DNA from 3 places in the Pseudomonas sp. HP_01 genome. Region 2 is predicted to be linked to each of the others. Evidence: predicted binding sites of a transcription regulator. Region 2 holds the regulator's gene; each other region holds the start of a gene.

Region 1 (3,275 bases), on a different contig from region 2:
CCGCTTCCTGCGGCGAGCTTAAGGATAGTCATTGCTCCGGCGCGTGGCCCCGTGCATGTTCTACGGCATGTGTATGAATGGAAGGAAGGAGGAGTGATGACCCGTAATGGAGAGGGGCCCGTGCATCCAGGGGAAATTCCAAGCGAGGAGTTTCTCGAACCGTTGGCCGCTACGGTCACCTTCGCCGGGGCGCGAGCCTGTGACTTCGAAGCGCTTGTTGCCATCCGGCTCGACGCCATGCGTGAGAGCCTTGAGCGGATTGGACGCTTCGATCCCGTGCGCGCCCGAGAGCGTTTTCGCGAAGGCTTTTCCCCCGAATTTACCCGCCACGTTTTGGTTGCCGGAAAGCGGGTGGGTTTTGTCGTGGTCAAACCGCGCGTTGACGGTTTGTTGCTCGATCACCTCTACATCAAGCCAGACGCGCAAGGATCAGGAATAGGTTCGATTGTTCTTCGTCAGATCTTTACGGAAACAGATGCGGCGGCACTGACGTTATACGTTGGGGCTCTGAAGGAAAGCGCTTCAAATCGGTTCTACACTCGTCATGGTTTTCAGTTCGTCGAAGCTGGCGAATTTGATAATTATTATGCTCGGCACGTCGCTCAAGGCTGCCCGCCAGTGGCTGGCTGAACAAAGCCTTCATATACAGTGCCGACATGGCGCTACGGCTGGCAGCGTGCTTCGAGACCACCCCGGAGTTCTGACTGAACTTGCAACTCACCTACGACCTGCCCAAAGCAGGGATCGAGCCAGGTGAGGCGATCAAAGCCCAGGTTCAGCGCATTGCGCACTGCGCCTGAGCACATTCAGGTTCTGAAGCTCAACGCTGCGGCTCATCCCCTGACGCTTTCGGCTGCGGCGCCAACTGCGCTTCCATCTCCGCCATTTTCACTTCCAGTGCCTCAAGTCGGGCGCGGGTGCGGGCGAGGACGATCATCTGGCTGTCGAATTCTTCCCGGCTGACCAGGTCCAGCTTGCTGAAGCCGCTCTGCAGCAGCGCCTTGAACTGGGTTTCGAATTCGCTGCGTGGAACCGGGGTTTCGCCGTTGAACAGGCGGGAAGCGTGGCCGCTCAGGGCGTCGAGAAAGGCTTTGGGGGCGAGCATGATGAAACTCCAGAATCAGAGGGCGCGAGTGTAGCACGCAGCTTTCGACCCTCCGCTGCACGCAACGCTCTGCACGGTTTTCGCGCATGGCCTCGGGCGCGGGCGCACCGTTGTTGTGCGGTGATGACAATCGATGACTACGCTAAGGCGTGAATTAACGGTCGAACTGCCGAAATTCATGCATCTCGATGAGATGGCAAGCTTTCTGCTTAGTGGCTTGTAACCCATGCACTGATGCAGTCGCTGTGACGAATGCAGTGCGGCAGGCGGAGCGGGGAATGTTTCGTCAGAAGCGGTTTTCTGGAGCTGGTCAGGTCTCTTGCGGACACGACGCGTTACAAAGCCAGACACTGCGCTTAGACTTGAGTCGGGTTTGTTTTCCTGGGGCAAGTCCACCAATTCGGGAGAAAGTTTCATGAAGCTAGTCACTGCCATCATCAAGCCGTTCAAGCTGGACGACGTACGCGAGTCGCTGTCCGAAATCGGCGTGCAGGGCATCACAGTCACTGAAGTCAAAGGTTTCGGACGTCAGAAAGGCCACACCGAGCTCTATCGCGGTGCGGAGTATGTAGTCGACTTCCTCCCCAAGGTGAAGATCGATGTTGCGATCGACGACAAGGATCTGGACCGCGTTATCGAAGCGATAACCAAAGCGGCCAACACCGGCAAGATCGGTGACGGAAAGATCTTCGTGGTCAATCTGGAACAGGCCATCCGCATCCGTACCGGCGAAACCGATACCGACGCAATCTAAGCCGCCAAACCCCAACGCCCCAGGAGAAAACAATATGACTCTGCGTCAATTCGCAGGGCTAGGAGCCCTGTTGTCCCTCGTAACCCCTGGCTTGGCCATGGCGGCAGACGAAGTGGCAGCCCCTGTACTCAATTCCGGCGATACCGCCTGGATGCTGACCTCCACCGCGCTGGTGCTGTTCATGACCATCCCCGGTCTGGCGCTGTTCTACGGCGGCATGGTCCGCTCGAAAAACATTCTTTCCGTGATGATGCAGTGCTTCGCCATTACCGGCCTGATTAGCATCCTGTGGGTCGTTTACGGCTACAGCATGGCGTTCGACACCACTGGTATGGAAGCCAACGTCGTCAACTTCAACTCCTTCGTCGGCGGTCTGTCTAAGGCATTCCTGGCAGGCATTACCCCAGCGAGTATTACCGGTCCTGCGGCACTGTTCCCGGAAGCGGTCTTCGTGACCTTCCAGATGACCTTCGCCATCATCACCCCGGCGCTGATTGTCGGCGCTTTCGCAGAACGCATGAAGTTCTCCGCGATGCTGATCTTCATGGCGATCTGGTTCACTCTGGTTTATGCGCCAATTGCGCACATGGTCTGGAGCGGCGTCGGTGGTCTGTTGTGGGACTGGGGCGTTCTCGACTTCGCGGGCGGCACCGTCGTTCACATCAACGCCGGTGTGGCTGGCCTGGTAGCGTGCCTGGTGCTCGGCAAGCGTAAAGGTTTCCCGACCACCCCAATGGCTCCGCACAATCTGGGTTACACCCTGATAGGCGCGGCCATGCTCTGGGTCGGCTGGTTCGGCTTCAACGCAGGTTCCGCGGCTGCGGCCAACGGCACCGCCGGTATGGCCATGCTGGTCACCCAGATCGCTACCGCTGCTGCAGCGCTGGGCTGGATGTTCGCCGAATGGCTGACCCACGGTAAGCCAAGCGCTCTGGGCATCGCCTCGGGTGTGGTTGCCGGTCTGGTTGCTGTGACTCCAGCTGCCGGCACGGTCGGCCCGATGGGCGGCCTGATCATCGGTCTGGCGGCAGGCGTGGTCTGCTTCTTCTGCGCCACCAGCCTCAAACGCAAGCTGGGCTACGACGACTCCCTGGATGCCTTCGGCGTTCACGGTATCGGCGGTATCCTCGGCGCGATCCTGACCGGTGTGTTCGCAGCGCCTTCGCTGGGCGGCTTCGGCACCGTGACCGACATCGCGGCACAAGTCTGGATTCAGTGCAAAGGCGTTGGCTTCACGGTCATCTACACCGCGATCGTGACCTTCATCATTCTCAAGGTGCTCGACATGGTCATGGGCCTGCGTGTCACCGAAGAAGAAGAAGCGGTCGGCCTGGATCTGGCGCAACACAACGAACGTGGTTACAACCTGTAATCCACCCATGAAAAAATGCCCGGGTCTCCGGGCATTTTTTTGTC
Region 2 (3,275 bases):
CCCAACACCTGGCCAAGGCCTATAAAAGCCGCCAGGTCGTACGTGACGTCAGCCTGTCCATCGAGAGCGGCCAGATCGTCGGCCTGCTCGGCCCCAACGGCGCCGGCAAGACCACCTGCTTCTACATGATCGTCGGCCTGGTTCAGGCGGATCAGGGTCGCGTCCTGATCGACGACCAGGACGTCAGCCACCAGCCGATGCACGGCCGCGCACGCGCCGGTATTGGCTACCTGCCACAGGAAGCATCGATCTTCCGCAAGCTCTCCGTCTCGGACAACATCATGGCGATCCTGGAGACCCGCAACGAGCTCGATCGCGCTGCCCGCCGCAAGGAGCTGGAGAGCCTGCTGCAGGAATTCCACATCACCCACATTCGCGACAACCTGGGGATGAGCCTGTCGGGTGGTGAACGTCGCCGTGTGGAAATCGCACGCGCCCTCGCCACTTCGCCGAAATTCATTCTGCTCGACGAACCCTTCGCCGGTGTCGACCCTATTTCCGTAGGCGACATCAAGCAGATCATTCACCACCTCAAGGCCAAAGGGATCGGCGTGCTGATCACCGACCACAACGTGCGTGAAACGCTGGATATCTGCGAAACCGCCTACATCGTCAACGATGGGCAGCTAATTGCCGAAGGCGACGCCGAATCCATCCTGGCCAACCAGTTGGTCAAGGAAGTGTATCTGGGTCACGAGTTCCGCCTGTAACCGCAGTGATGACATGAGGTCGTGCGGTGCCCCGCAGCGCGCGCTATCGCCGACCTCGTTTTTTAATTGTCATCACACTCTAGGCAAACCCTCCAGCTTCAGGCATATAATTTGCTTAAGTTGGCGCCATCGGCGCCCTGGTAGTAAATGGCGCGCAGTGCGCCGGCGAATAAGGTGTTAAGCCCTGCCATGAAACCTTCGCTAGTCTTGAGAATGGGCCAGCAGCTGACGATGACGCCTCAGCTGCAACAGGCAATCCGCTTGCTTCAGCTGTCGACGCTGGATCTCCAACAGGAGATTCAGGAGGCGCTGGAGTCGAACCCGATGCTGGAACGGCAGGAGGAAGGCGACGATTTCGACAATGCCGACCCCTTGGCGGATAACGTAGAGCAAAAGCCCAACGCTGATGTTCAGGAGCCCACCTATCAGGAATCGGCGCCTACCGTCGACAATCTGGATGAGGGCGACTGGAACGAGCGCATCCCCAACGAGCTGCCCGTCGACACCGCGTGGGAAGACGTCTATCAAACCAGCGCCAGCAGCCTGCCCAGCAATGACGATGACGAGTGGGATTTCACCACCCGCACTTCTGTTGGCGAGAGCCTGCAAAGCCACCTGCTCTGGCAGCTCAACCTGGCGCCGATGTCCGACACCGATCGCCTGATCGCCGTGACCCTGATCGACTGCATCAACAACCAGGGCTACCTCGACGAAACACTTGAAGAATTGCTCGACGCATTCGATCCCGAACTCGATATCGAGCTGGATGAGATAGAAGCCGTTCTGCACCGCATCCAGCAGTTCGAGCCTGCCGGCATCGGCGCTCGCAACCTGAGTGAATGCCTCCTGCTGCAGCTTCGCCAGTTGCCGGCCAAAACCAGGTGGCTGGCGGAAGCCCAGAAGCTGGTCAGCGAATACATCGACCTGCTGGGCAGCCGCGACTATGCGCAACTGATGCGCCGCATGAAGCTCAAGGAAGACGACCTGCGTCAGGTCATTGAGCTGGTCCAGAGCCTCAACCCGCGGCCCGGCTCACAGATCGAGTCCAGTGAAGCTGAATACGTCGTGCCTGACGTCATTGTGCGCAAGGACAACGAGCGCTGGCTGGTGGAGCTGAACCAGGAATCCGTGCCGCGCCTGCGGGTCAATCCGCAATACGCAGGATTCGTGCGTCGCGCCGATACCAGTGCCGACAACACCTTCATGCGCAATCAACTGCAGGAAGCCCGCTGGTTCATCAAAAGCCTGCAGAGCCGCAACGAGACGCTGATGAAGGTGGCCACGCAAATCGTCGAACACCAGCGCGGCTTCCTCGAGTACGGCGACGAGGCCATGAAGCCGCTGGTTCTGCATGACATCGCCGAAGCGGTCGGCATGCACGAATCGACGATTTCCCGGGTGACCACGCAGAAATTCATGCACACCCCGCGCGGGATCTACGAACTCAAATATTTCTTTTCCAGCCACGTCAGCACCTCCGAAGGCGGCGAATGCTCGTCCACGGCGATTCGCGCGATCATCAAAAAACTGGTCGCCGCGGAAAATCAGAAAAAGCCGTTGAGTGACAGCAAGATCGCTGGTTTACTGGAAGCACAAGGCATTCAAGTGGCCCGTCGCACAGTCGCCAAGTACCGCGAATCCCTTGGGATTTCGCCGTCCAGCGAACGCAAGCGGCTGATGTAAAGGCCACACGTCAAAGTGTTTCAGTGGCAGGCATTACGCCTGCCTCTTAATGCACTGGCAACGAAGGAGAAGCTGTATGCAAGTCAACATCAGTGGACACCAGCTGGAAGTGACCGAACCTCTGCGTACCTACATCGGCGAGAAGCTCGCCCGACTGGAACGCCACTTTGACAAGATCACGAATGTGCAGGTCACGATGGAGGTCGAGAAGCTCAAGCAGAAAATCGAAGCCACCCTGCATGTTCCTGGCGCTGAAGTGGTTGCCAACGCCGAACACGACGACATGTATGCAGCCATTGACCTGCTTGCCGACAAGCTTGACCGCCAACTCAAAAAACATAAGGAAAAACAGCAAAGTCTGCTGCAAGGCGCGACTGCTCGCTGACACTCCCCACTCATGATCCGACTTGAAAATATCCTGACCCCTGGCCGTTCCCTCGTGAACGTGCCAGGCGGCAGCAAAAAAGCCGTACTCCAAAAGATCGCCAACGTGATCAGCAAGCAGGTGCCTGATCTTGATGAGCAGGTGATGTTTGAAAGTCTTACTGCCCGTGAAAAGCTCGGTTCTACCGGATTCGGCAATGGCATCGCCATTCCCCACTGTAGGCTGAAGGGCTGTTCAACGCCCGTCAGCGCCGTGCTGCATCTCGAGAAACCCATAGATTTCGACGCCATTGACGGCGCACCGGTTGACCTGCTTTTTGTGCTGCTGGTCCCGGAAGCGGCCACCGATGCCCATCTCGAACTGCTGCGCCAGATCGCCAGCATGCTTGATCAGGCCGAGGTGCGTAAGCGCCTGCGCGGCGCCAAGACAGGCGAAGAGCTCTACAACGTCGTGCTCGACGTCCAGAACGGTCACTGATCATGCGCATGATCATCGTC
Region 3 (3,275 bases), on a different contig from region 2:
CGAAGACCTCGCCCGTTGCCTCGACGCCGGCGGCGACGACTTCGTCGCCAAGCCCTACAACCAAGTGGTGCTGGCCGCAAAGATCAACGCCATGAACCGACTTCGCGTGTTGCAGGAAACCGTCCTGCATCAGCGAGACCTGATCACCCGTCACCATAAATACCTGCTTAACGAACAGCGCGTGGCCAAGGCGGTGTTTGATCAGATCGCCCACTCCGGATGCCTGAGCTCGCGCAACATCCGGTACCTGCAGTCGCCCTACGCGCTGTTCAACGGTGACCTGCTGTTGGCGGCGTGGTCGCCCTCCGGCAACATGCACCTGCTGCTCGGGGATTTCACCGGTCATGGTCTGCCGGCGGCGGTGGGCGCGATGCCGCTGGCCGAAGTGTTCTACGGCATGACCGCCAAGGGATACGGTTTGCCCGAAACCCTGCGGGAGATGAACGCCAAGCTCAAACGCATCCTGCCGGTCGACATGTTCTGCTGCGCCGCGCTGCTGTGCCTGAACTTCAAGCAGCAACTGGTCGAGGTCTGGAACGGCGGCCTGCCGGATGGTTACCTGCTGCATGGCGACGGCCGGCCGCATACGCCGCTGATTTCTTCAAACGTGCCCCTCGGTGTGTTGAGCGCCGGCAGCTTTGACGACAACACCCAGGTGTATCCCTTCGGGCCGGGGGATCGGGTGTTTCTGCTGTCCGATGGCGTGGTCGACAGTACCGGCCAGGACGGCGAACTGTTCGGCGCCCGGCGTTTGCAGAATGTGCTGGTGAGCAACCGCAACCCGGCGCTGTTGATCGAAGAAGTGCAGTGGGCCCTGGCGCGCTTTCGCGGCCAGGCGCGGGATGACGTGAGCATGGTCGAAGTGGCATTCACCGAGCCTGACTTGCTCGGCCCGCCTTCTGTCATTTACACCGACAGCGGCGATTCGAGTCCGCTGGATTGGTCCGCTTCGTTCGAATACCGCGCGGCAACCCTCAAGCGATTCAACCCGCTGCCGTATCTGTTGCAACTGGTGCAAGAGGTGCATGGCTTGCGCATGCAGAGCAGCGAGCTGTATATCGTGCTGTCGGAGTTGTACAGCAATGCGCTGGAGCATGGTGTGCTCGGGCTCGACTCGGCGCTGAAACGCGACGCCGCAGGTTTTGGGCTTTACTATCAGCAACGCGCCGAACGCCTCGATCGTCTGGAAGACGGTTTTATTCGCATCGATTTCCAGGTCGTCCCGAACGGCGAGGGCGGTCGCCTGACGGTGCGGGTGCAGGACAGCGGTGCAGGTTTCGACTCCGATCGCGTGCTGGCGCTGCCGCCTGCGGTCACCCAATTGTCCGGGCGCGGCCTTGCGCTGGTCCGGCAACTCAGCGACCGCTGTCAGTGGTCCGATGATGGCCGGACGGCCAGCGTGGAATTTGCCTGGGAGGGTCTGGCATAATCCGCGCGTCTTGATCAAGGAGTGAACAAGTGTCGAATAATCCTGTGGACTTCAACGTGCTCAGCACGCTGCGTGACGTGATGGAAGCTGAATACCCGGCGCTGTTGCAGGTGTTCATTTCCGATTCCGTCAGCCGGGTCAACGACATGACCCTGTTGCTGCGTGACCCTGCCTTTACTACGTCCTCTATCGCCTCGCTGCAACGCCTGGGCCTGATGGCCCACAGCTTTAAAGGCAGCACCGGCAACATGGGCGCCACGCACTTGTCCGAGCTCTGCCTGCAACTGGAAGAACAAGGGCGCGGGTTAGTGACCGCGGACGACGCTCGGATAAGGCTACTGGTGTCCGAGATCAAGGAGGAATTCTGCGCCGTCAGGAAGGTTTTCGAAGACGAGCTGCAGCTCTGCACTGCCAGCCACTGAGCCGGGTGTCCCAACCCGGCCTTCAACTTGATATTCGCCTTTAATCCAGCCAGTCGACGCACTTGGCCCGTCATTTGCTTTGTCTCTCTGTAATTGTGCTCTTGCGGAGATTCACATGGCCCTCGCCAACAACCCATTACTGACGGCTTTGACAGCGGCCAAAGTCCAGAAAGCCGGGAATACCTCGGCGGCAAAGGCGCCGGACCCCGTCAAGCACAACACTTCCAGCTTCTCTGACGTCTTCGCCAGGCAGACGCCGCTCAAGTCCAACAGTGCTGATAACCCGGCGCCGAAGCCGGCAAGCGCCAAGAGTTCGGCAGCGGACGACAAGCCCGCCGCCAGCCATACGTCTGCCGCCGATGACAAGACCGTTGCCGATAACGGCAATGGCTTGCCTGCCAAACCGGTGAACGGCAAAACGGACGACGATGCGGGCGCTGGCAAGAGTCAGGCTGACGACAAGGATGACGCCGCCGACACGGGTCAGGACCCGACGGTGGCGGATGCAGCTGCGGTCGATCCCACGCAGGACCCGGCCCTTGCCGTCACGCCGCCGGTTCAAGAGCCCTTGGCCGTCGCGCCTCCCGTTGACCCGGTGGTGGATCCGGCGCTTCTCGCCGGCGCGCTGCCCGTGATGCTGCCGCCTGCGGTGCAGGCGCCTTCCGACGCAACCGAGACAACCGACGCAGCCGGCGATGGTTTCGATCCCTCCGCCGATCCGCTGGAAGGCTTGACCGCCGTGCAAGTCGCCCTGGACAACAAGGCGCAGCAGGCGGCCGGGAACAACGGTGTGCATGGCGACGGCAAAGGTGGGGGCAAGCAAGACCCGAACGCCGATCCTTCGCAACTGCTGGCCAATAACCTGGCGGCGCTGGGCGACCAACCCGTGGACAAGAGCACCACCGAAGGCGGCGGCGACAAAGCGTTCAGCGGCTTGCTCGCTGACGGCCTGAAAGACGTGAAGGGCGCCACCAGCGATACGCGAATGGATAACTTCGCCGACCGGCTGGCGGCCTTGTCACAGGCCGCTCAGGTGAAAAACACCTCGGCGTCGGCCCCGGCCACGCCACTGCTCAATCAGCCGCTGGCGATGAATCAGGGCGGATGGACCGAAGGCGTGGTCAACCGCGTGATGTACCTGTCGAGCCAGAACCTCAAGCAGGCGGACATCCAGCTGGAGCCCGCTGAACTGGGTCGTCTGGACATCCGCGTCAATATGGCGGCGGACCAGCAGACCCAGGTCACGTTCATGAGCGCCCATGTCGGTGTGCGTGAAGCGCTGGAAAGTCAGATGTCGCGGCTGCGTGATTCCTTCGTTCAACAGGGCATGGGTCAGGTCAACGTAAACGTCTCCGACCAGTCCCAGGGCTGGCAGCAACAGGCGCAGCAGCAGTCGGGCGGTGACGGTCAACGCAATGGCGACA

Evidence for each region. Region 2 encodes sigma-54, which starts transcription at its own class of promoters, with help from an activator protein. Its sites were predicted from a motif close to ANTGGCATNNANNTTGCTNT; they were not measured.
Region 1: the regulator sigma-54 is predicted to act here: its motif matches at 1,298-1,317, upstream of glnK (P-II family nitrogen regulator).
Region 3: the regulator sigma-54 is predicted to act here: its motif matches at 1,913-1,932, upstream of ACYAR8_RS13460 (flagellar hook-length control protein FliK).

What each region holds. Positions count from the first base shown of each region.
Region 1 is NZ_JBTOPV010000089.1:181,934-185,208, reverse strand. It holds gene ACYAR8_RS25660 (GNAT family N-acetyltransferase) at 97-630, shown strand; gene ACYAR8_RS25655 (accessory factor UbiK family protein) at 821-1,105, opposite strand; gene glnK (P-II family nitrogen regulator) at 1,521-1,859, shown strand; gene ACYAR8_RS25645 (ammonium transporter) at 1,894-3,231, shown strand.
Region 2 is NZ_JBTOPV010000033.1:9,405-12,679, reverse strand. It holds gene lptB (LPS export ABC transporter ATP-binding protein) at 1-710, shown strand, start outside; gene ACYAR8_RS17295 (RNA polymerase factor sigma-54) at 900-2,393, shown strand; gene hpf (ribosome hibernation-promoting factor, HPF/YfiA family) at 2,470-2,778, shown strand; gene ptsN (PTS IIA-like nitrogen regulatory protein PtsN) at 2,791-3,255, shown strand; gene rapZ (RNase adapter RapZ) at 3,258-3,275, shown strand, end outside.
Region 3 is NZ_JBTOPV010000022.1:29,358-32,632, forward strand. It holds gene ACYAR8_RS13450 (ATP-binding SpoIIE family protein phosphatase) at 1-1,429, shown strand, start outside; gene ACYAR8_RS13455 (Hpt domain-containing protein) at 1,459-1,851, shown strand; gene ACYAR8_RS13460 (flagellar hook-length control protein FliK) at 1,967-3,275, shown strand, end outside.